2 regions of the Colwellia sp. BRX8-4 genome follow, and region 1 is predicted to be linked to the other one. Evidence: predicted binding sites of a transcription regulator. Region 1 holds the regulator's gene; the other holds the start of a gene.
What was found. Region 1 encodes LexA, which represses DNA repair genes until DNA is damaged. Its sites were predicted from a motif close to TACTGTATNNNNATACAGTA; they were not measured.
Positions count from the first base shown of each region.

Region 1 (11,673 bases):
TATAATTACCGTTGGTGCGATGACTGATAACTATACGCCTTCTTATTTAAGTGATGACATAGTCGCTAGTTTTAGTTCGGCCGGCCCGACAGTCGAAGGATTTGTTAAACCAGAAATTGTCGCACCAGGCGGCCATTTATCAGGATTAATGGCTTTTGATACTCAAATCGTTCAGGAACATCCAGAATTTCACGACGGCGGACGATATTTTGAAATGTCAGGTACATCGCAAGCTGCTGGCGTTGTTTCTGGTGTAGTGGCATTGATGTTGACCCAAGATCCAACGTTAACTCCTGACGAAGTTAAGTGTAGACTAATGGACAGTGCTCATACCGCATTCGATAATAACGGTGAACTTGCTTATAGCGTATTTCAACAAGGTTCAGGCGTGGTTAATGTGGCGGATGCATTAGCTAGTAACGCTTCAGCATGTGCGAATCAAGCATTAGATATTGCACAAGACATTGCTGGTAATGAACACTATTTTGGACCTGCCAATATTAATGATGATGGTAATTTTTATGTTGAAGGTTTAGGCGATGAATATGTGTGGAAATTGGATGAAAGCAACGTTGATGGTGATAGTGTCATTTGGCGAATGAATTTCATCGAAAATGCTATCGATTGGAGAAACACTGCCTCAACAGATAGTGTTATCTGGCGAATGAACATCGAAACGGACAGTGTCATTTGGAGAATGAATGTCGAATCTGACTCGGTGATTTGGAGAATGAGTGTTGCTGATAGTACAACCGGAATTGATGTTAATAATTGGGTAGCACCACAATAGTGTAACTCACTCTAAGCCACTGTTATTAAAGTGGCTTTTTATTTTTTTATTTCATAATAGAAGATTCTATATACCCTCATCTTAGTAAGAGCTATCTTGTGAAAAATATACTCCCCTTTTTCTTATCAATTATCCTTAGTTGCAATATATTTGCACAAGATGTTAAGCAATTTAAAAACTTTGGGATTGATAACCCAATGTCTTATAGCTTTGTTAGAACCATGGCTCAAGATGAAGATGGTTTTATGTGGTTCGGCTCATCGGAAGGCTTAGACCGTTTTGATGGGCATCAAACACTAAATTTTCAACATGATAGTACCCAGCCTAACTCACTAAGCTCTAGTGTGATCAGTAGTATTCTTTTTGATAAACAGCAAAGGCTTTGGGTCGGTACTTTTGGTGGAGGCTTAAATTTATATAGACCAGAAAGCCAAGATTTTATCCATTTTACTAGAAAAACAAAAAATGCCACACTGACCAATGATACCGTAAATGCTTTATTTGAAGACAGTGAAGGTAAAATTTGGATAGCTACCGAAAATGGTGTGAATGTTCTCAGTACAGATGAAGAAAAATGGTCAACTCAGCATATATTTCAAGAATCAGGTAACCCAAATAGCCTGACCCATAATACTGTACTTTCAATAATTGAAACTCGTAACCAAGAAATTTGGATTGGTACTAATGGCGGTGGGGTTTCGATATTTGATCTACAGGGAAATTTTATTAAATCGATTAAGTATGGCGATCAAAAAAGTGCGACTTATGTTAATAAATTTGTCAGTAGTTTATATCTAGCTATTAATGGTGATATTTGGATAGGCACAGTTGATAGTGGTTTATTAAAATATACACCAAGTACAGAGCAGTTTATTCACTATCAAGATAATGTGAATGTTCAGTCAACAATTAGCAGTAATGCAATTAGTAATATTTATCAGGATTCAGAACAAAATATTTGGATTGGCACCGATAGTGGCTTATCTATTTATAATAATGAAACCAAAGACTTCAGTCGCTATAACAACTCCCCAAATAACCCTTACAGTATAAGTAATGATTTTGTTATTACTTTTTTTGAAGACAACCATAAGATGATGTGGGTAGGGACTTTTTCAGGTGTGAATCGTTGGGATCCGAATATGGCAACCTTTCGACAATATAGTACGCAAACAAATCCTATTTTAAAAAATAACAATATCACTAGTTTTGCGCAATTTGAACAAGGAAAATTTTTTTTTAGTACCTATGGTGGTGGTATCTATCAGTTGTCAGAAGCTGATAATTCCATTACCACCGTCGATTTTAATGCTTCTTTTTCAGAATATAGAATTATGAATCTATTTGCCGATGGCAACACTTTATGGGTGGGAACGAGAGGCTCAGGCTTATATTCAATCAATTTAACAACCAATAAAGTGACTGGATATATCCATGATGCTAAAGATGAACATTCTATTTCAGCTAATAGTATTACCGATATTATTAAAGATATTAATGGCAACCTTTGGATATCTACTTTTCAACAAGGACTAAATTTATATAATGAAAACGGTACTTTTACTCGTTTTATTAAAAATGAATTAAACACTAAAAATGGTCCTAGCACTAATAGCATATTACAATTGCTGGCTGATGAACAAGGAATCGTATGGTTGGCCACATTTGGTGCAGGGTTAAATCGTTTTGATCCGGCCCTTGGGACGTTTACTCATTTTAGACATGATGAAAATACCCCTAATAGTATTTCGGATGACTTTACCTGGATAATGCTATTAGATCATGACAAGAACCTATGGTTTGGCACTCAAAATGCTGGCTTAAGTATATTAAGCCAAGAAGATCGTTACAGTAATAACTTTTCATTTTCCCATCTTAATACTAAAGATGGCATGAAAAGTTTGACCGTATATGGCATCACCCAAGATGCTAATGAAGATATTTGGTTTAGTACCAGTAAAGGTATTTCTCGGTTTTCAATCAGTGATAAAAATTTTAAACACTTTAATCTGACTCATGGCTTAGTTGATTTAGAATACACTCATTCTTCAGTATTTCGCTCAAAAGGTAACACCTTATATTTTGGTGCAGGCAAAGGCATGAGCACTATTAATCCAGAAAAAATTAATACCAGCTTGTCCGTTCCAGAAGTACGATTAACGAGTATATTAAAGCTGAATGAACCTATGCCTCTTGGCAGTAAATTATCTAACTTAAGCCAATTGGAATTTGATTACAGTGATCAGCTGATTTCCTTTGAATATGTTGGTTTAAACTATGCCAATCCGGAGTCAACTCTTTATAAGTATCGCTTGCTAGGCTTTGATGAGGAGTGGATAGCTGCAGGTAAATCACGACGAGCCACTTATACAAATTTACCTGCAGGTAGTTATACACTGCAAATTATTGCTGGAAATAACGACAATGTTTGGAGTGAACCGGGTTATTCATTAGCTATTACGGTTAAACCAGCACCTTGGAATACTTGGTGGGCTTATTTATTGTATGCCATGGCAGTAGCTTTAACGTTATTAGTATATTCACGCTTTTTGAATCGAAAACTATTGTTTGAACAACTACAAAAATCTTACCTTAAAGAGCAGGTCAAAGAGAAAACGCAAAAGTTACAATCGCAAAATAGCGAACTTGAACATGCCAATATTCTACTTGAAAAGTCGGCAACGGTAGATAAAGTAACTGGGGTACGAAGTCGCCGCTATCTTGATATTTATATTGAGCAAACTAGCCAGCTGATGAATCAAATTCATCAGAATATTCTACCGGTACAGCGGAGCACTTTACCCCGTCTTTACGTTTTAATGGTTCAGGTCAATGAGCTAATTAATGTCAGTAATAGCCAGCTGATTAACATTACTGATTTATTACTGTTTAGCAGAAATACCGATGACCTAGTTGTTCGTTGGTCCGATGATACCTTTGCTGTTATTGGTTATGAAAAAGATAACAATGCTGGTGAGTTAGCAGCGCGGTTAGCAAGTAAGTTTGAAAAACAATTCGACGATAAAATTTCGATGAATATTGCTTACTCTTTTTATCCGTTTAATAGAGAGCAACCTATGGAAATATCGTGGGATCAAGTCAGTGTGATGATTGAACTTGGCTTAACATTAACAAGCGAAGAGCCAGCGATTGCTTGGCTTGGCTTATGTGAACCTAAGATACAACCCTTTAGCTACTTAGCGGTGATTCAAGGCGCTGATCTAGCGACACTCAAGCAGAACATCCAAGTTAAGCAAGGTTAGCCTGAGTAGCTTTGTGGTTAGCTTTTAATGAATTGTTGTTGATATTGTTTTGGGGTGCAGTTAAACGACTCTTTAAAGCATCGACCAAAATATGTTTGTGAAGAAAAACCAACATCTAAGGCTATTCTGCCAATTTTAGAACCATTTTGTAGCAATATCTGTGCTTTTGCTAGACGGAACTCTTTAATGAAGTTATTAGGTGTTGTGCCCAGTGTTACTTTCATTTTTCGCTGCAGTTGGCGTTCACTCATCGCCATATTACTGGCTAGATCTTGAATACCTAAATCAGTTTCCAAGTACATCTTAGCAACAATGGTTTCTAACTTTTCTATAAACTTTTCATCAACGGATAAGATAGCACTTTCGCTTGGAGTTAACTGCGACACTTTTTTTACGCTACTTTCTTTTTGTTGTTCTTTTTGATGGTCACGAAATTTATGTAAATAGTTCTGCTGGAGTAATTTACGATTTTCAATCAAATTTTCAATACGTATTAATAATTCCTGTTGATTGAAAGGTTTACTTAAATACTCATCTGCTTGTAAATTTAGGCCGTGAAGTCGACTATCTAAGTCTGAACGGGCGGTAAGCAAAATAACGGGAATATGAGAAGTAAGTTCATTCTCTTTTAATTGTTTAAGTACTTCGAAGCCATCAATGCCCGTTAGCATTATATCGCATACGATAAGGTCTGGTATATATTCCTCGGCGATGAGCAGTCCTTGTTCGCCGCTCATTGCTAATAAACAATGATGTTGCTGTTCAACCACACGTTTTATGTGATTTTGCATATCGAGATTATCTTCAATAACTAACACGACATTATGTAAATGATTTTTTGTTTTAGTTTTATTATTATTTTGTTCTAACAGCAATGATGATACTTCGCTTTGAGATACACTCATTGGCACTTGAGTTTCTATTTCGACAGCGGTAGCTAAAGGGATTGATAGAGAAAACTTACTGCCTTTATTGTATTCACTGACTAAATTGATACGCCAGTTATGCGCTTTTACCAATTCATTAACTAAAGATAAACCAATACCTACACCAAAAACAGCATGATTTTTTTCATCATCAGCTCTTTGAAAGCGTTCAAATATTTTACTTTGTGATGCTTGATTAATACCTATGCCGGTATCTGTAATCTCTAAAATAACATTATCTTGATCAACATAAGCACTGACCTTGATGCTACCGCCAGCAGGTGTATATTTAATCGCATTAGCAAGTAAGTTGAAGATGATTTTTTCAAAACCCTGAGCATCACATTCTAGCCACAGATCATCAGATATTTCAGCATCAAAACTTAAATCATTTTGTTTAGCTAAGCGTGAAAATGAATCAATTGGCATAGCCATTAACTGACTTAATCGATAAGTAGACAATGAAAGCTTAGGGTTGTCAGTAAGGCGAGAGAGTTCTAATAGTTGTTCAACCATACGAACTAAACGCAAACCATTACGCTTAGCGGTAGTAAGTTCCAACCCTTCTTCTTTACTGTGAGCTTTGAGTAGATATTGGTCTAAAATGCCATTAATAATTGTCAATGGCGTCCTAAACTCATGGGAAATGTTCGCAATAAACTTATCTTTTAAATCTAACATCTGCTTTTCAGCTAACTTTCGTGAAGTTAAATTAATAAAGGTAATAACAATAAGGGGTTGTTCTTCGCGATCTGCCCACTGCAATTCAACCTGAACTGGGAATTCAGTACCATCGGCACGTCGAGCAGCACACTCTACTGAAATACCGATATCTTTACGTTGTAAGGCGTATACATTACTTTTGAAGCCAAAAAAGTAATGCATAGTGTCTTCTGCAGAAAAAAGTGCGCTGACATTCGTGCCTTTCAATTCATGTTCTAAACTTTGGAACAATTGAACTGCGGCAGGGTTTGACGATAATATTTCCCCGCCCGTTGATGTCGTCAAAATAGCATTATTAGATGCTCGGACAATGGCTTTGTCTTCACTATTAAGAATTGAGCTGAGTAATTTATGGTTGGTCTGTATTAACTCTTTTTGTTCTTGTTGCTGAGTGAAAGCGTTTTCCTTGAATTCGAGCGTGTTTTTTCTTTTATTGTAAGCAATCAGAATGACTAAAATAAAAGCAATAACGCCCCAAATACCAATAACAAAAGACTGCCAGAAAGAATTTGTAATGTAGTGTGCCCCAACTTCTAAACCAACGATATGAATGCTAAAAATAATACTCACCAGCAATAAAATGTAAAATTCGGGAAAGGTATCTTTTGAAATAGGTTTGGTCGGTCTTTGAATGTTTAATGATGCACTTGCGGCAAAAATAAGACCACAGTATGGGATTAACGCTATTAAGCTGTTCGTATAATTGTCTTTATAAAGGGCTTGCTCTTGAAGAAGAAAATAACTATTAGTGTTATCAACTAACAAAGCTAATGAGGCAATGGCTAATGGCCAATAAATAGCGCGCCAAAACTTTTCACGACAAAAAATAACACAGCTGATTAGTCTAATAAAAATGAGGCCAGAAATAGTGATATGAAATAATAATGACGGTAATAACCTGTGATCTAACGCTTTTGAAAACTCTTCTGGCAGCAGTACGAAATAACAAAAACAGGTGACTGTAAAAAATAGTGCTGGCACTCGACCCGCAATGTATTTATTGAGTGGCGTTTCGCTGAGATGCGGGTTGGTTTCTATGGCCAGTAAGATAAAAAAGTAACTGAACAAAGAGAAAAAATCTTGCAGGATCGGGGGGGTGTTTATGTAGTTACCTGCGAAGATAACACCCGAAATAAGATCAATGATAATAGCGAGAGAGAAAAACTGCCAGAACAATTTTAATGAACGTGATCTGGTCTGTAAATAGCTATGAACAACAAAGAATACTGCGGTAGCCTGTAATAATATAGTAGGAAGTGATAGCAAAAAAGCAGAGGAAATATCAAGCGTGCTGGTGATCGTTGCATAGGGTAATAAGGTTAAAATTATTGTAATAAATAAAAGTGTTTTTTTATTAAAATATAGCAATGATGTGATCCAATATTAAAGTGACGTTTAGTATGTTGCCTAATCATGAGGCTAATTATTTTCTCCTTTAATAAATATAGTATACATTAATTTAACACTATATAAATGAATGAAAAGCTTTCACTGGCTATTTATATCGTTGAGTAAAAAGGCTAATTTTTCAATATTAGCATTCGACAATTGCCGATAATCAAAATAGGGACACACAATTAAATTTTTAGCTTTATCAATAGCAAATTGCTCATCTAGCCAAGTGAAATTAGCGTTTAGTTGATTTGTCGCTAACAAATTTTTGGCGTAGGTTTTTCCACAAATAATATGCAGAGTTTGCTTAGTGGTTGATAACTGAGGCGGAGAAAATAATAAAGCCGTTTGAGAGCCTTGCTGCAGCAAAAATCGCTCTCGATATTTTTGCCAAGTTGGCGCAAGTGTTGAGTAAGCGAATTTTTCTTTATCGAGTGCGTAAAGCAGCTTCGCATAAACATTGAAAACTTTCCGCCAACCATTGCCACAAGCTTGATTAACCATCTCTATTTCGCCCAAGGTTAGCGGCGATAGACAAGATAATTGCTGATATTCAAGCATACTCGGTTTATTGCCAATATAAACGGCGACGCTAAAGTTTGAGCAACCTAAACCAATAACATTCAATGGTACTTAACTCATTTTACGTGGGGGGTATGTTGAATTGTAAATTTATAATCGAGACAAGTAAAACGTCCTTAAAATTTTTTTGCTTGAATGTATGTAGTTACTGGTAAAGTTAGATCGATTGAAGATTATCAATGTCTAACAGATAACTAATATAAAATGTTAATATCGTATAGCTTTCTATGGCTATTTAAAGGTCCACGCGAGAAGTTTATCGAAAAAAATGACATTACAAGGGTAATGGTTTCAAATTTTGTTGGAGAAAACTGTTTTATATTTTATATTTGTGGCAGCTAAAAATATATTGCTTAGCTGCTGTTTAACATGACTACAGTATCAATAATGAATTCTAAAAAAAAATGATGGAGCGCAGCTATGAATGAAAAAATTGCAGCACTTAAGTCAGACCTAGCGCTACTTAAAGAACAATTTAGTAAAAAAATTACTGATGCAGAAACTCGTTTAAAAAATATGATTGAACAAGAAAGCTTAGATACTTCGGTTGAACGTGGCTATAAAATTCAAGCTTCTTTTGAAGAGCCAGCAGATTCTTTAGCTAATGGTGAATGTGTAATTTTACTGCATGGGCTTGCACGTTCGGCTAACTCCATGAAAGCTATTGAAAAACGATTGTTAGCAGAAGGATATTTTGTGATAAATATCAACTACCCTTCTAGAGATTATTCGATAGAAGAGTTGGCTGAAAAAGTGATTTCTAAAGCGCTATTAATTTGTGAAAATCGCCAAGTTAACTTTGTTACCCATTCAATGGGCGGTATATTAGTTCGCCAATATTTAAGTATGCATAAAATACCTAATTTACATAAAGTCGTGATGCTAGGTCCACCAAACAAAGGCAGTGAAGTTGTTGATAAACTAAAAAATACACCTGGTTTTAGTTTCATCAATGGTGATGCGGGTATGCAATTAGGTACCGGCGAATTCAGTGTCCCTAGTAACCTTGGCAATGCTAATTTTGATTTGGGTGTTATTGCCGGTAATCAAAGTATTAATTGGATATTATCAACACTTATTCCTGATAAAGATGATGGTAAAGTTTCGGTTGCTAGTACCAAACTTGATGGTATGAATGATCACATTGAAATGGAAACGACCCATCCATTTATGATGAAAAACGAAAAAGTTATCGAACAAGTTATCCATTATTTAAAATCAGGGAGTTTTCAAAAATAATTCGACTAGAAAACTTGCCTTTACTAACGACCTGTATATACTCACAGTAACAACTGTGTAAATTTACAGGCTCCCTATGCTAAATGAAATCAGCGAATTACGCCCTCTAACGAACCGACAACAACAAGTTTTTGATCTGATCAAAGACAAAATAAGCGATACGGGCATGCCACCAACGCGTGCTGAAATAGCCAAGTTTTTTGGCTTTAAATCAGCAAATGCAGCAGAGGAACATTTAAAAGCTTTGGCTAAAAAAGGCTATATAGAAATGTTGCCAGGTACTTCTCGCGGCATTCGTTTGACTGAGAAGTTAATGGAAGAAGCCGGTTTACCTTTAATCGGCAGAGTGGCTGCAGGTGAACCTATTTTAGCTGCAGAGCATGTTGAAGATCATTACAAAGTTGATGGTAATTTGTTCCACCCAGCTGCTGATTACTTATTGAGAGTTAATGGCGAAAGCATGAAAAATATCGGCATACTTGATGGTGACTTGTTAGCGGTTCATCAAACGACCGATGTACAGAATGGCCAAGTAATTGTTGCTCGTGTCGAAGAAAATGTTACGGTTAAACGTTATAAACGAGAAGGTAACATCGTTTACTTACATGCTGAAAATGATGACTTCTCTCCTATAAAAGTCGATTTGTCTGATCAAGAGTTTAATATTGAAGGGTTGGCTGTTGGCGTTATTCGCTCGGCAGACTGGATGTAATTAAGTTAACCTATCCAATAAACTTGGTGGTAACTAAGCCAATTTATCTAACAAATATAGTATTAAATATGTAAAACTGCTCCGCAAACTTTAGTGTATAAAATAGGCTAAAGTTTGCTTTTCTAACCTTTCGTATTCTTTTCATGCAAACCTTTCTCTTTACTAAGAATAATTTTCACTCTAAAGCCCATTCAAACAACTTTATCTTTCTCTGATTAAAAAACAACCAAGATCAATTTTTACAATACGCGTATTTATACTCAGCTGTTTATTTTTAATACTACGGCTACAGCCCTTTGTTATTAGGCCTTTGCCTGTATTAGAGTTGATACTCTATTGTTTTTATTGGTTTTTATTTTAAAATAGCTCGATTTTTAAATTGACCCAGATCAACTTTTAAGTAATTCTAGTTTGGAATGTGTACAAATATAAATATAAGGCGATGTTGTCGACGCTAACTGGTTGATAACAAAATCGCTAAGAAAATAATAAAAATCCGTACTAAAGGATGTGTTTTGTCCTAGGTATCAAGTTTTAAACTTTTATAGGGTGAAGGAGATGTCGTGTGAAAAGACGTAACCTAGGTTGGCTGTTGTTGGGGAGTGTTCTTTCCAGTTCAGCTTGGGCAGATATGCAATTAAATCTGACCAAGGGTGTAACAGAAGTAAGTAGAGATGTTTACGATCTACATATGCTCGCAATGTATATATGTGTAGCAATTGGTGTGGTCGTTTTTGGTGCTATGTTTTGGTCAATGGTTTTCCATCGAAAATCCAAAGGGGCTAAATCAGCAGATTTTCATGAAAGTACAAAAGTAGAAATCCTCTGGACAGCAATTCCCATTGTCATTCTTATCGCTATGGCTGTACCAGCAACAAAAACACTGATTGAAATGGAAAATAACGACGATTCTGACGTTACCATTCAAGTTACCGCCTCTCAGTGGAAATGGCATTACAAATATTTTGATCAAGATATTGAGTTCTACTCCGTTTTATCGACGCCAAGATCACAGTATGAAACACAAGAAGGTAAACACCTTAATGTTGATGCTGGCGATAAAGTCAAAGGTGAAAATTACCTACTCGAAGTTGATAAACACCTTGTCATTCCAGTTAATAAAAAAGTACGATTTTTAATCACTTCTGACGACGTTATTCATGCTTGGTGGGTACCTGCTTTTGCTGTAAAGCAAGATGCTAACCCAGGATTTATTAATGAAGCATGGACAAAAGTTGACAAGCCTGGGATATACCGAGGTCAGTGTGCTGAACTTTGTGGCAAAGACCATGGTTTTATGCCAATTGTTGTCGAAGTAAAGTCTGAAGCAGACTATGCAAAATGGCTTGATGAACAACACCAACTCAACGCTCAAGCCGCTGCTGCTGAGAAAGCATCTCTTAACGCTTCCGCATCAATGGATGAATTGATGACCTTGGGTGAAACTACCTATATTGCCCACTGTGCTGCCTGTCATCAAGTTTCTGGTGCTGGTCTACCTCCTGCATTTCCTGCACTTAAAGGAAGTCCAGTTGCTACGGGTAGTATTGCCGAGCATATTGATATTGTACTCAATGGTAAAGCGGGTACAGGTATGCAAGCTTATGGTAAGCAGTTAAGTATGAAGCAAATTGCTGCAGTTGTGACCTACGAGCGTAATGCTTGGGGTAACAATACCGGTGATGCCGTACAAGCCGCTGATGTTAAAGGTGCTGCTAAGGGATCAGGCAATGACACAGAAACACCGGTAGCAGTTGCTGAAATGGTTGCTGAAGAAGCCCCAGTAGAAGATCTAACTAAAGTGTACAGCGAAGATGAACTGATGGTTATGGGTGAGCAAGTTTACATGAAAGCTTGTGCTGCTTGTCATCAAGTTTCTGGTGCGGGTTTACCTCCGGCATTTCCAGCACTAAAAGGTAGTGCAATTGCACTGGGTGATATTGCTGTGCATATAGATATGGTTATTAATGGCAGTAAGAAAAACCCTGCTATGGCTGCTTTTGGTAGTCAGTTAACTAAAACCGAAATAGCGGCAGTTGTTACTTA
Region 1 covers NZ_JACGVS010000001.1:141,597-153,269, reverse strand. The annotation lists gene H4J56_RS00650 (S8 family peptidase) at 1-790, shown strand, start outside; gene H4J56_RS00645 (two-component regulator propeller domain-containing protein) at 889-4,053, shown strand; gene H4J56_RS00640 (ATP-binding protein) at 4,071-7,070, opposite strand; gene H4J56_RS00635 (DUF6942 family protein) at 7,191-7,721, opposite strand; gene H4J56_RS00630 (alpha/beta fold hydrolase) at 8,097-8,915, shown strand; gene lexA (transcriptional repressor LexA) at 8,992-9,627, shown strand; gene coxB (cytochrome c oxidase subunit II) at 10,193-11,673, shown strand, end outside.

Region 2 (11,673 bases), on a different contig from region 1:
ATAACCATCACGCTCTACAGCTGCGGTTATTTTCTCTAATTCACGTCGATTCAACAGTAACTTTCGGTCACGATTAGGTTCGCATACTACGTGACTAGAAGCAGCATTGAGCGGCATTATTTCAGCACCCAATAAATAAGCTTCACCGTTTTTTACGTGTACATAACAATCAGAAATATTAACTTTTCCGCTACGGATACTTTTAATTTCCCAACCCTGCAGGCTCATCCCACCTTCAAACTTATCAGTTAAAGAATAGTTATGACGAGCTTTTTTGTTTAACGCAATAGTATTGCTGTTTGATTTTTTTTTCTGTGCCATTATATTTCCATTTTGTTTGCCATCAAAAATAGCAATCGCAAACATTATACGGAGAATTATTGATATTTGAATGATTAATTTCAATTTTTCTGTTTAATGCCTTTTGCTCACGGCTTTGTTATCATTACCCTTTAAAGTTGAGGAAAATAAATGCCCGTAATTAGTCGCAGCGCTTTAGTGATGTATAGCGTTGACCAAATGTATCAATTAATTAATGATATTGTTGCTTATCCTCAATTTATTCCCAATTGTGGTGACAGTAAGATAATTTCTCAGCAAGGTAATGAAGTTACAGCTGCTTTGATGGTTTCGAAGGGGGTTCTAAAAAAATGGTTTACCACCAAGAATACCTTGATTGGTAATAATAAAGTGCAACTCGATTTAGTTGACGGTCCTTTTAAAAAGCTAACGGGTTACTGGCAACTTACTGAATTATCTGAAGAAGCTTGTAAGATTAGTTTGCATTTAGAGTATGAGTTTTCGAGTAAAGTATTCGATTTGGCATTTGGCCGTGTTTTTACAAGTTTGACCAATAATATGGTACAAGCTTTTACACAAAGAGCTAAAGAGGTTTATCATTCTAATGGTTGATAGCATAGAGATAGAGCAAGAACTTGCTCAACGTAAAATACAAATTGAAGTTGTTTATGGACTACCCGATAGACAAGAGCTATTAACGCTTTTAGTCGATGAAGGCACCTTGTTAGAGCAAGGTATTATCGTTTCAGGTATTTTATCTGTTTTTGAAGAAATAGACTTAACCGTAAATAATGTTGGTATTTGGAATCGAGCCGCTAAGTTAACAGATACTTTACGAGATTTAGATCGTATTGAAATATATCGACCTTTAATTGCTGACCCAAAAGAGGTTAGAAAGCGCCGAGCTGAAAAAGCAAAAGATGAAGGGCGTGCCGATAAAGTTACCGGTGGTCGTGTTGACCCGCGTCGAAATAAAGCAAGCTAAAAAAATCGCAAAGTTTAAAGTAAAAAAAACGGCTATTAAGGCCGTTTTTTTATGGGACTAAAATATTTATTAGTTAACCATAGGAACGTAAAAGTTGTCACCTAAGACAAAGTCACCTTCTGCGCTGGCTAATAATTCATTATCAAAATAGAGGATAAATTTCTTCTTAACGTTAAACTCTTCACTTCGACCTGATTTTAATAAGTAAACATAGTGCAATGTATCATTGCCAAAGGCATCGTTAACAACAGGGCTACCAAGTACAAATTTTACTTGTTCTTTAGTCATGCCAATTTGAAGCTTGTCGATATCTTTTTGTTCTAAAAAGTTTCCCTGAGGAATGTCAAAACGATAGACCCAGCTTGAGCAGGCAGAAAGAGATAGGGCAATAGTAATGGCTAAAATGCGAAATAACATGTTTTTTCATTTATCCTAATAAGTTCGAATGGGGATGATAACTAAGCCCGCGAAGAGATACAAAACTATTTTCAATTTATTTTGCACCTTTGTGCTTCAACTCAGGTTATTTACTTAACGCTAAAATTAATTTATTAACCGGCAAGTAACTCTTGAGCATTAGCCAAGCTGTTATCTGTTATTTTATTTCCCGCTAATAAGCGAGCAATTTCTTGGACTCTGCCATTAGCACTTAGTTCCGTTACTTTTGTTTCTGTAAACTCGCCATCGGTTAATTTACTGACAAATAACTGCTGATGCCCTTTGCAAGCGACCTGTGGTAGATGTGTTACACAGATAACTTGGGTGTTTTGTGCTAATTCTTGTAGCTTGCTACCGACCATTGCCGCTGTTGGGCCACTAATACCGACATCAACTTCATCAAATATTAAGGTCGGTGTGATCACCTTGTCAGCCAAAATAACCTGCATGGCTAAACTAATACGTGATAATTCGCCACCAGAAGCAACTTTGTTCATCGCTTCTAATTTTTGCCCTGGGTTAAGGCTAATGAGAAAGTTTATTTCATCAAGGCCAAACGGCGATAAAGCTTCAACATTAACTTGCTGTACTGATACGTCAAATATGCCGTTGTTCATATTGAGCTCTTTCATGCTCTGCGTGATTTTTTTACTGAGTTTTTTAGCCGATTTTACTCTTGATGTTGATAATGCCTGAGCAGATTGTAGGTAATGTACTTTAGCTTTTTCAATGTCTACGTATGCTGTATCCAGTCTTGAACCGTCAGAATTTATGACATGTAAGGCTTGTTTTATCTCTAAGTGTAACGTTGGCAAATGCTCGGGTGCCACTTGATGTTTTTTAGCCAGTTGAATGGCGAGCGAGTAGCGGTCTTCAATCATTTGATAAGCTTCTGGATCGAGTTCAAGCTTATCGTAGTAGTGCTTTAGTTCATCATTAGCATCTTCTACAAGAATAAGTGCTTCGCTCAAGGTGTTAGCAATATTTGCTAACTTAGGATCCATATGAACTAAATCATTCAATTGTTCGCAGTTGTTTCTTAAGCTGTCTGAAATATTGTGATTTTCGTTTTCAGATAAAGTTTGCAATGCTTTCAAAGTGCCGGTCAATAATGACTGACCGTTACTATGACGTTTGTAATCACTTTCTAGAATTTGAAACTCACCCGTTTGTAGTGAAAATTCGTCTAGCTCAGTCACTTGGTATTGTAATAACTGCAGTTTTGCTTCGCGTTGCTCTTTACTTTCTTGTAACTGTTTTAGTTCTGTATTGAGATTTCGCCATTGCTGATAGTAATATTGAACGTCGTCTAATAAGTGCTGATGATCGGCATACTCATCAAGTATTTTACGCTGTTGAGCTGGCTTAACAATGAGTTGGTGATCGTGTTGGCCATGAATACTTATTAAAAATTGTGCAATATCTTTAAGTTGGGCAAGCGGAACTTGGCTACCGTTAATGTAAGCCTTTGAGCGTCCTTCAGCTGATATTACTCGGCGTAAAATACATTCACAATCTAACTCAGCATCGAGTTCGTCTGTTAGAGATAGGCCATTTTTTTTAAGCCATTTTTGTGCGGAAATGTTTTTGTTTATATCAAAGGTTGCGGCTAACTCTGCTTTTTTAGTATTGGGTCTTACAACATTAGTGAGCGCTCTATCGCCTAAACATAAACCTAAGGCATCAATAGCTATCGATTTACCCGCACCTGTTTCTCCGGTGATGGTTGTCATACCTTTGCGCCAATCTATATCTAGGGAGCGCACAATGGCGAAGTTTTGAATGTTAAGATGTAAAAGCATGAGAAACCAATTTACTGTATAAATATGTATACCTGTTAATTTATACAGTAAAGTGGTTTTGTGCAAGTGTTAATCGAATAAAAATTCAACAGCTTGAATTTGTTAAAAATTAATAAAGCTTATTGCCCCAACTTAATTTACTTCGCAGTACATTAAAGTAGTCATGGTCTAGTGGATGAACTAATCGCAGCGTATATTCACTTTTTCTGATAATAACTTCATCACCTGGTAATACCGCTAAAATAACATGGCCATCACAACTTACTTGTAAGCTTTCATAGTTCTCATTGGCGAGTAATAATTTTATTTCACTATTGCCGTCGACGACTATGGGTCTACTGGTTAGGGTGTGTGGAAACATTGGTACTAAAGATAAGGCATTTAAATTGGGTGTTAAAATTGGACCACCTGCCGACATTGAATAGGCGGTTGAGCCAGTAGGTGTTGACACGATTAAGCCATCAGAGCGTTGGCTGAACATAAAGCTACCATCAATGTAAACTTCAAATTCAATCATGCTGGCTACTTTTCCTGCGTGTAGCACTGCTTCATTGACCGCACTGTTAGAGCTTTTTAATTTTCCGTGGCGATAAACTTCTGCTTCAATAATAAAACGTTGCTCAGCGCGCGACTCGCCACGTAAAATTTTCTCAAGTGGTTCAATTAATTCATCGGGCGATAAATCGGTAAGAAAGCCTAAGTTCCCTCTGTTTACACCAATAACACCGATATCAAAACATGATAAAACCCTCGCGGCACCTAACATATAACCATCACCGCCCACGACTATAGCCAGGTCAGCTTGTTCACCAATTTCTACTAGGGTACTAATCGTTAGATTATCGATATCGATTGATGGGGCAACTGAGCTTTCAATTAATACCTGATAACCTTGTCCGGTAAGAAATTGATAGAGCGCTGTTATTGTTGCGCCGGCTCCTTCGTGATTTGGTTTGCCTATTAAACCTATGGTGTTATAAATTTTGCTCATGTCTACGCAGTAAGTTGTTTGTATCTTAGGATTAATAATAGTTTCGCTGTATTTTCATGGCTTGTAAAGTTGACTTTTTTATAAATCATTTACTGACTACCATTTTGATTAAATTTTTCGCTTTCATCGAGATTTAAAAGATTTAGGGTTAAGACATTAATTGAAGAGAATGCTTATTCATTCGAAATTGATAATATAGGCTATAAGCCTTTTAAAGTGGAGCTTTAAGCGTTTTTAAACGATGGGATAACTGCAGGTAATTGCTTTTAAATAGAATGACTATATATAAAAAAATAATATTTGTTCTCAAAACGCTGACAAGCGCTCAGTAACAACAAACTTAATTAAATTGTATTTAAGCTTGAATCGTAGCAAGAAGTCCCCATAATTACCGTTATCAGATTTATATAACCTTTATATTGTTAAATATATTATTAGTTTATTTTGGAGCTTTCATGACTAATGAGTCAACAGAAAACAAAAATACAGCTGAAGCATCAACAGAAGCTTTAACGCCCGAAGAAATTATGGCGCAAGAAATTATCGACCAAGCTGAAGAGCAAGTCGAAGTTCAACATATTCATGCCCATGAAGTGATTAGTGCCGAGCAAGAAAAGATTAACGAACTTGAGTTAAGCCTTTCTTCAGCGCAAACCACTATCGCAGATCAAAAAGATTCTGTGGTTCGTGCTAAAGCAGAAGTTGATAATATTCGCCGCCGTAGCGCACAAGACGTCGATAAAGCACGTAAATTTGCTTTAGAAAAATTTGCTGCTGAAATGTTAGTGTCAGTAGACAATTTAGAACGTGCTTTGCAGAATATAGATAAAGAAGATGAAAACAACACCGGCATTATTGAAGGTCTTGAATTAACCCTACAAGGTTTAATTGCTTCGTTAGAAAAATTTGGCGTTAAAGGTGTTGATCCACAAGACCAACCTTTTAATCCTGAATTGCATCAAGCGATGTCTATGCAAGAAGTTCCGGGCGTTGCGCCAAATACCGTTATTGCTGTGATGCAAAAAGGTTATGAACTCAATGGCCGTTTAATTCGTCCAGCGATGGTAATGGTTTCTAAATCTGCTCCGGTAGTTGATACCACAGCATAAAAAATATCATTAAAAAAAGCGGTAAGAAGTTTCTATAAAACTTCTTACCGCTTTTTTGTTTTTAGCAGGCAAATAAGTTTTATTAGGGCGTTTTATCGTTATCGGTGAGAAACAACAAAAAAATCTTCACAAATAGCTAAATAATGAAATAAATTTACTTTTTTTCTTGGAAATTAGTTGAAAAGGATTTTACTGCCCCCACTATTTGTTTCATCAACAGGTTTATTAAAAAATCTTACTTTAATAAGCTTTATTTTAATTAGTATTCGGAGATCCTCAAGATGGGCAAAATAATCGGTATTGACCTAGGGACAACAAACTCTTGTGTTGCTGTACTAGATGGCGGCAAAGCACGTGTAATTGAAAATGCAGAAGGCGATCGTACAACTCCTTCAATTATTGCATACACAGAAGATGGCGAAACGTTAGTAGGTCAACCTGCTAAACGCCAATCTGTTACAAACCCAAAAAATACATTATACGCGATTAAGCGTTTAATTGGTCGTCGCTTTGAAGACGAAGAAGTTCAGCGTGATATTAAAATTATGCCTTTTGGTATTGTTAAAGCTGACAACGGTGATGCTTGGGTTACAACACGTGATAAGAACGTTGCACCACCACAAGTTTCAGCTGAAGTTTTAAAGAAAATGAAAAAAACTGCTGAAGACTTTTTAGGCGAAGCAGTAACAGAAGCAGTAATCACAGTTCCTGCTTACTTCAATGATTCACAACGCCAAGCAACTAAAGATGCGGGTCGTATTGCTGGTCTTGAAGTTAAACGTATTATCAATGAGCCAACTGCTGCTGCTCTTGCTTACGGCATGGACAAGCAAGAAGGCGATAAAGTTATTGCTGTTTACGACTTAGGTGGTGGTACTTTCGATATTTCAATTATTGAAATTGATGAAGTTGAAGGCGAGCACACGTTTGAAGTATTAGCGACTAACGGTGATACTCACTTAGGTGGTGAAGATTTTGATAACCGTTTAATCAACTATCTTGTTGCTGAATTTAAGAAAGACCAAGGTATGGATTTAACGACTGATCCTCTTGCAATGCAGCGTTTGAAAGAAGCAGCAGAAAAAGCTAAATGTGAACTTTCTTCAGCACAACAAACCGATGTTAACTTACCTTACATCACAGCTGACGGCAGCGGCCCTAAGCACATGAACATTAAAGTAACGCGTGCTAAATTAGAGTCTTTAGTTGAAGACATGGTTAAAGCAACGTTAATACCATTAGCACAAGCGCTTAAAGACGCAGACTTATCAGTAAGTGATATCAATGATGTTATCTTAGTTGGTGGTCAGTCACGTATGCCAATGGTACAAAAAGCAGTAACAGAATTTTTCGGTAAAGAACCTCGTAAAGATGTTAACCCTGATGAAGCCGTTGCCGCTGGTGCAGCAATACAAGCAGGTGTTCTTTCTGGTGATGTAACTGACGTACTTTTATTAGACGTTACGCCATTATCATTAGGTATCGAAACAATGGGCGGCGTGATGACGAAAGTTATCGATAAAAACACCACTATCCCAACTAAACAGTCACAAACCTTTTCTACAGCTGACGATAATCAAGCTGCGGTAACGGTTCATGTTGTTCAAGGTGAGCGTAAGCAAGCGTCTGCAAACAAATCTTTAGGTCAATTTAACCTTGAAGGTATCGATGCAGCACCACGTGGAACACCACAGATTGAAGTAACTTTCGATATTGATGCTGATGGTATTTTACACGTAACAGCCAAAGATAAGAACACAGGTAAAGAACAGAAGATTACTATTAAAGCTTCTTCTGGTTTATCTGATGAAGAAGTAGAACAAATGGTACGTGACGCAGAAGCTAACGCTGATGAAGATGCTAAGTTTGAAGAATTAGTTAAAGCACGTAACCAAGCTGACGGTCTAGTTCATACCACTCGCAAGCAAATTGTAGAAGCGGGCGATGACTTACCAAGCGAAGACAAAGAAAAAATTGAAACAGCATTAACTGAACTTGAAACTGAGATCAAAGGCGACGATAAAGAAGCGATTGAAGCTAAATCTCAAGCCGTTATCGAAGCATCAGCTAAGTTAATGGAAATTGCTCAAGCGAAAGCCGGTGCTCAAGAAGGCGCTCCTGAATCAGACGGCGCTGCGCCAGCTGATGACGATGTTGTTGACGCTGAATTTGAAGAAGTTAAAGAAGACAAATAGTCTTCAATAACGGAAAATATATAAGCGCTGGTTTAAACACCAGCGCTTCTTACGTTAAAAATCGTTATAAAATGCCATTGAAAATAGCTAACTATTTATAATGTCATTTTACTTAATTAATATCTAAAATTTCAACACCAGTTAAAAGAAGTCACTATGTCAAAACGCGATTATTATGAAGTGCTAGAAGTATCAAAAGATGCGTCTGAGCGTGATATCAAAAAAGCCTACAAACGTTTAGCGATGAAGCTTCATCCTGACCGTAATGCCGGTGATAAAGACAAAGAAGAGCTATTTAAAGAAGTTAAAGAAGCTTATGAAATTCTAAATGACGACCAAAAGCGTGCGGCGTTTGACCAATATGGTCATGCTGCATTTGAACAAGGTGGTCATGGCGGTGGCGGTGGTCATGGTGGCGGAGGCTTCGGTCAAGATTTTGGTGATATTTTTGGTGATATTTTTGGTGGTGGCCGCGGTGGCGGACGTCAGCAACGTCAACAACGAGGTTCAGATCTTCGCTACAACCTAGAGTTAAGTCTTGAAGATGCTGTTCGGGGTAAAACCTTAGAAATTAAAGTACCAACTTTTGTTAGTTGTGAGCCTTGTGATGGTTCTGGCGCTAAAAAAGGTACCAGTGCAAAATCTTGTACAACTTGTCATGGTCATGGCCAGGTACAAATGCGTCAAGGTTTGTTTGCTGTTCAACAGACTTGTCCAACATGTAGTGGTAAAGGTAAAGTTATTGCTAGCCCTTGTACCTCATGTCGCGGTCAAGGCCGAGTTGAAAAAACCAAAACACTTTCAGTGAAAATACCGCCAGGTGTAGATACAGGTGACAGAATTCGCTTGTCAGGCGAAGGTGAAGCTGGTGAACATGGTGCACCTGCAGGTGATTTATATGTACAAGCAAATGTACGTGATCATAAAATATTTGTCCGTGATGAAAACAACCTTTATTGTGAAGTGCCTATTAGCTTTACCACAGCAGCATTGGGTGGCGAAATAGAAGTACCAACACTTGAAGGTAAAGTGAAGCTGAAAATACCTAAAGAAACGCAAACGGGTAAAATGTTCCGTTTACGTGGTAAAGGTGTTAAATCAGTACGCAGCCACTCAATAGGCGACTTGATGTGTAAAGTTGTTCTAGAAACACCGGTTAACTTGTCTGGCGATCAAGCAGATTTATTACGTCAGTTAGACGAAAAGATGGGTAAAAGCACCATAAAGCATAGCCCTAAAGAGACCGGTTTCTTTGATGGCGTTAAAAAGTTTTTTGATGACCTGAAAAGCTAAAGTACTGCCATTCGATGAGCTAAAAGTTTGTTGAAATATAGACATTAAAAAAGCCACAAACTTGTTTGTGGCTTTTTTGTTTTTCTGGCTAATGATTAATGGCGCTTTACTCGCATAAGTAGACCACTGAGTAATACCAATAATAAGCCAAACAGACTGCCGCCATGAGTTTGTCTGATCTCGACGACTTCTATTACTTCGATGACTTCAGTATAAGCCTGGTCATACTCAGCACTTTCTAACGGCAGTGCGTATAACGCGTTACTGTCATCCGCACTGTAACTCGCAGCAATACCCTGATAACCGACTTGATATAAGTCGATTAACACATCGTAGTGATCACTTTCATAGCCAGACATAAATGTAGAAATAACTTCGTATTCATCGGCATCAGTGTCGCCTTCTATAAGAAAATTATCTGTGGTGAAATAGTGCTGCCAAGGGCCACCATTTTTACTGAGGTAGAGTAAAGCATACACTTCGGCGAGATGATTTTCGCTATAGCTATATACGTCTGCATCAAAAGTCACACTGAAAGTTTGATAATAGCCATCTCTGTCATAATCTTCTTGCAGAAAACTCGCCGCACTATAAATAGTGAACTGTTGATCATAGTGGTTACTCACTTTTTGTGTGGCTTCACCACTTTTTGCTTGTGCCGTGCTCTTGGCTTGATTATTAAGTGTAGAGCCTCTGATGTGAGCATTCGCTTTGCCGCTGACTTGATCGGATAGCTCGGCTAGCTTATTCGTTGCAATTATTTTTTTTCGCTGTGACTCAGTGATACTGTGTTTAAGTGCTCCTTGAGAAACACTAGCGGGTAAAACCTTTAATTCGCTGGCAGTGACATGAGTTAAAGGTAATATGCTAAAGGTTATCAATAACATTATTTTTTTAAGTGAATTCGCGCGAACTGACTTCGCTGCTTTATTATTTATTAACATAATATATCCTACCGGCTTTGTTTAGTGTTGCTATTAAAGCGCAGTAAAGATGAATGTAAGCTGAACACTTTATTGGTAAGCTTTGATATATCTGTTGATTTATCAGCGGGAACTCCAGTTAGCCCCACGTTATAAAATCTATATAGCGGCTTTAAAGGAATGTTCAGCTGATATTCAGTTGCCAAGGTTTATAATTTTAAATAAGCTATGGCTATGTATAGTTAGACTCACTTTTAACTTTGTCTTTGGAATAACCATGAAATTTGCTTTACCGTTAGTTTTTCTTTTTATCGCTACACTTTCTATTGATGCAATGGCTCAAGGAACGGGTGTATCAGCAAGTAATATGCAAAAAAATAATCAGCAACAGTTGAAAGTGAAAAGTAGTAAAGATGCCGCAAAATTAGCTAAAAGTCGTTTTGGTGGAAAAGTGTTAAAAGTTGAGAATAAAAAGTCGGGTTATCGGGTAAAATTAATTAAAACTGATGGTCATATCATTTCTATTTATGTTGATGCTAAGACAGGGAAGATTAATGGAGGGTGATCACTATGCGGTTGTTATTTATTGAAGACGATATTGCTTTACAGCAAAACCTATATGCCCATTTAACTGCCGCTCATTATCTAGTCGATGTGGCGAGTGATGGCGAAACAGGCTTATTTCAAGGGCAAGAATATCCATACGACGCTGCTATTATAGATGTTGGTTTACCTATAATAGACGGTATCAGTGTGATTAGATCTCTGCGTGAAAAAAATATCGACTTTCCCATTTTGGTGTTAACTGCAAGAGATAGTTGGCAGGATAAAGTGGCTGGCTTAGATGCTGGAGCCGATGATTATTTAACCAAACCTTTTCAAGCTGAAGAATTACTCGCCCGCTTAAATGCACTGATCAGACGTTCTGCAGGGCAAGCAAGTCCGTTAATAAAGAATGGCCCGTTAAGTCTTAATACCAAAAGTTTGCAGGTTGAAGTCGATAATAAGGCAATAAAGTTAAGTAGTTCAGAATATAAGTTACTTGAGTATATGATGCTTCACCTTGACGAAGTGACTTCAAAGGCAACACTGACTGAACATATTTATGACCAAGACTTCGATCTCGATTCAAATGTTATTGAAGTATTTATCAGGCGCTTAAGAAAAAAACTCGACCCAGATAATAGCTATGGTTTTATCGAAACGTTGCGCGGCCATGGCTATAAATTAAAGCGGTTAGATTAATGAGGTCACGTGGATATACCAAGTAAATGAACTCCTTAAAAGTTCGATTATTATTAAGTACGTTAGCGATGACGGTAGTGATGCTGCCTATTATTGGCTTAACCTTATCGAATGCCTTTGAACGGCAATTAAATGTAGCGTTGAAAAACGAGTTAAAAGCCTATAGTTATTCTATTTTTACTGTGGCAGAAGTTGAAAATAATCTCTTGTTAATGCCGGAGCTCTTGCTAGAAAACCAATTCAATATTAACCAATCAGGCTTGTATGCCTTAATTACCAAACGGTCAAAAGAAACGCAAATAGGCGCGATAAAAAACAAAATACTTTGGCAATCACAATCTCTGCTGACCTTGTCTCTAACGGCGGTATTGCCATCGCCTGATGTTGGGCAA
Region 2 covers NZ_JACGVS010000016.1:26,015-37,687, reverse strand. The annotation lists gene smpB (SsrA-binding protein SmpB) at 1-321, opposite strand, end outside; gene H4J56_RS13800 (SRPBCC family protein) at 472-912, shown strand; gene H4J56_RS13795 (RnfH family protein) at 905-1,285, shown strand; gene H4J56_RS13790 (outer membrane protein assembly factor BamE) at 1,355-1,702, opposite strand; gene recN (DNA repair protein RecN) at 1,837-3,525, opposite strand; gene nadK (NAD(+) kinase) at 3,635-4,516, opposite strand; gene grpE (nucleotide exchange factor GrpE) at 4,972-5,625, shown strand; gene dnaK (molecular chaperone DnaK) at 5,907-7,820, shown strand; gene dnaJ (molecular chaperone DnaJ) at 7,977-9,113, shown strand; gene H4J56_RS13760 (choice-of-anchor H family protein) at 9,209-10,057, opposite strand; gene H4J56_RS13755 (PepSY domain-containing protein) at 10,314-10,601, shown strand; gene H4J56_RS13750 (response regulator transcription factor) at 10,607-11,281, shown strand; gene H4J56_RS13745 (ATP-binding protein) at 11,308-11,673, shown strand, end outside.
Region 2: recN (DNA repair protein RecN) is a predicted target of LexA. The motif match lies at 3,556-3,575, and genes of this name have one in related genera.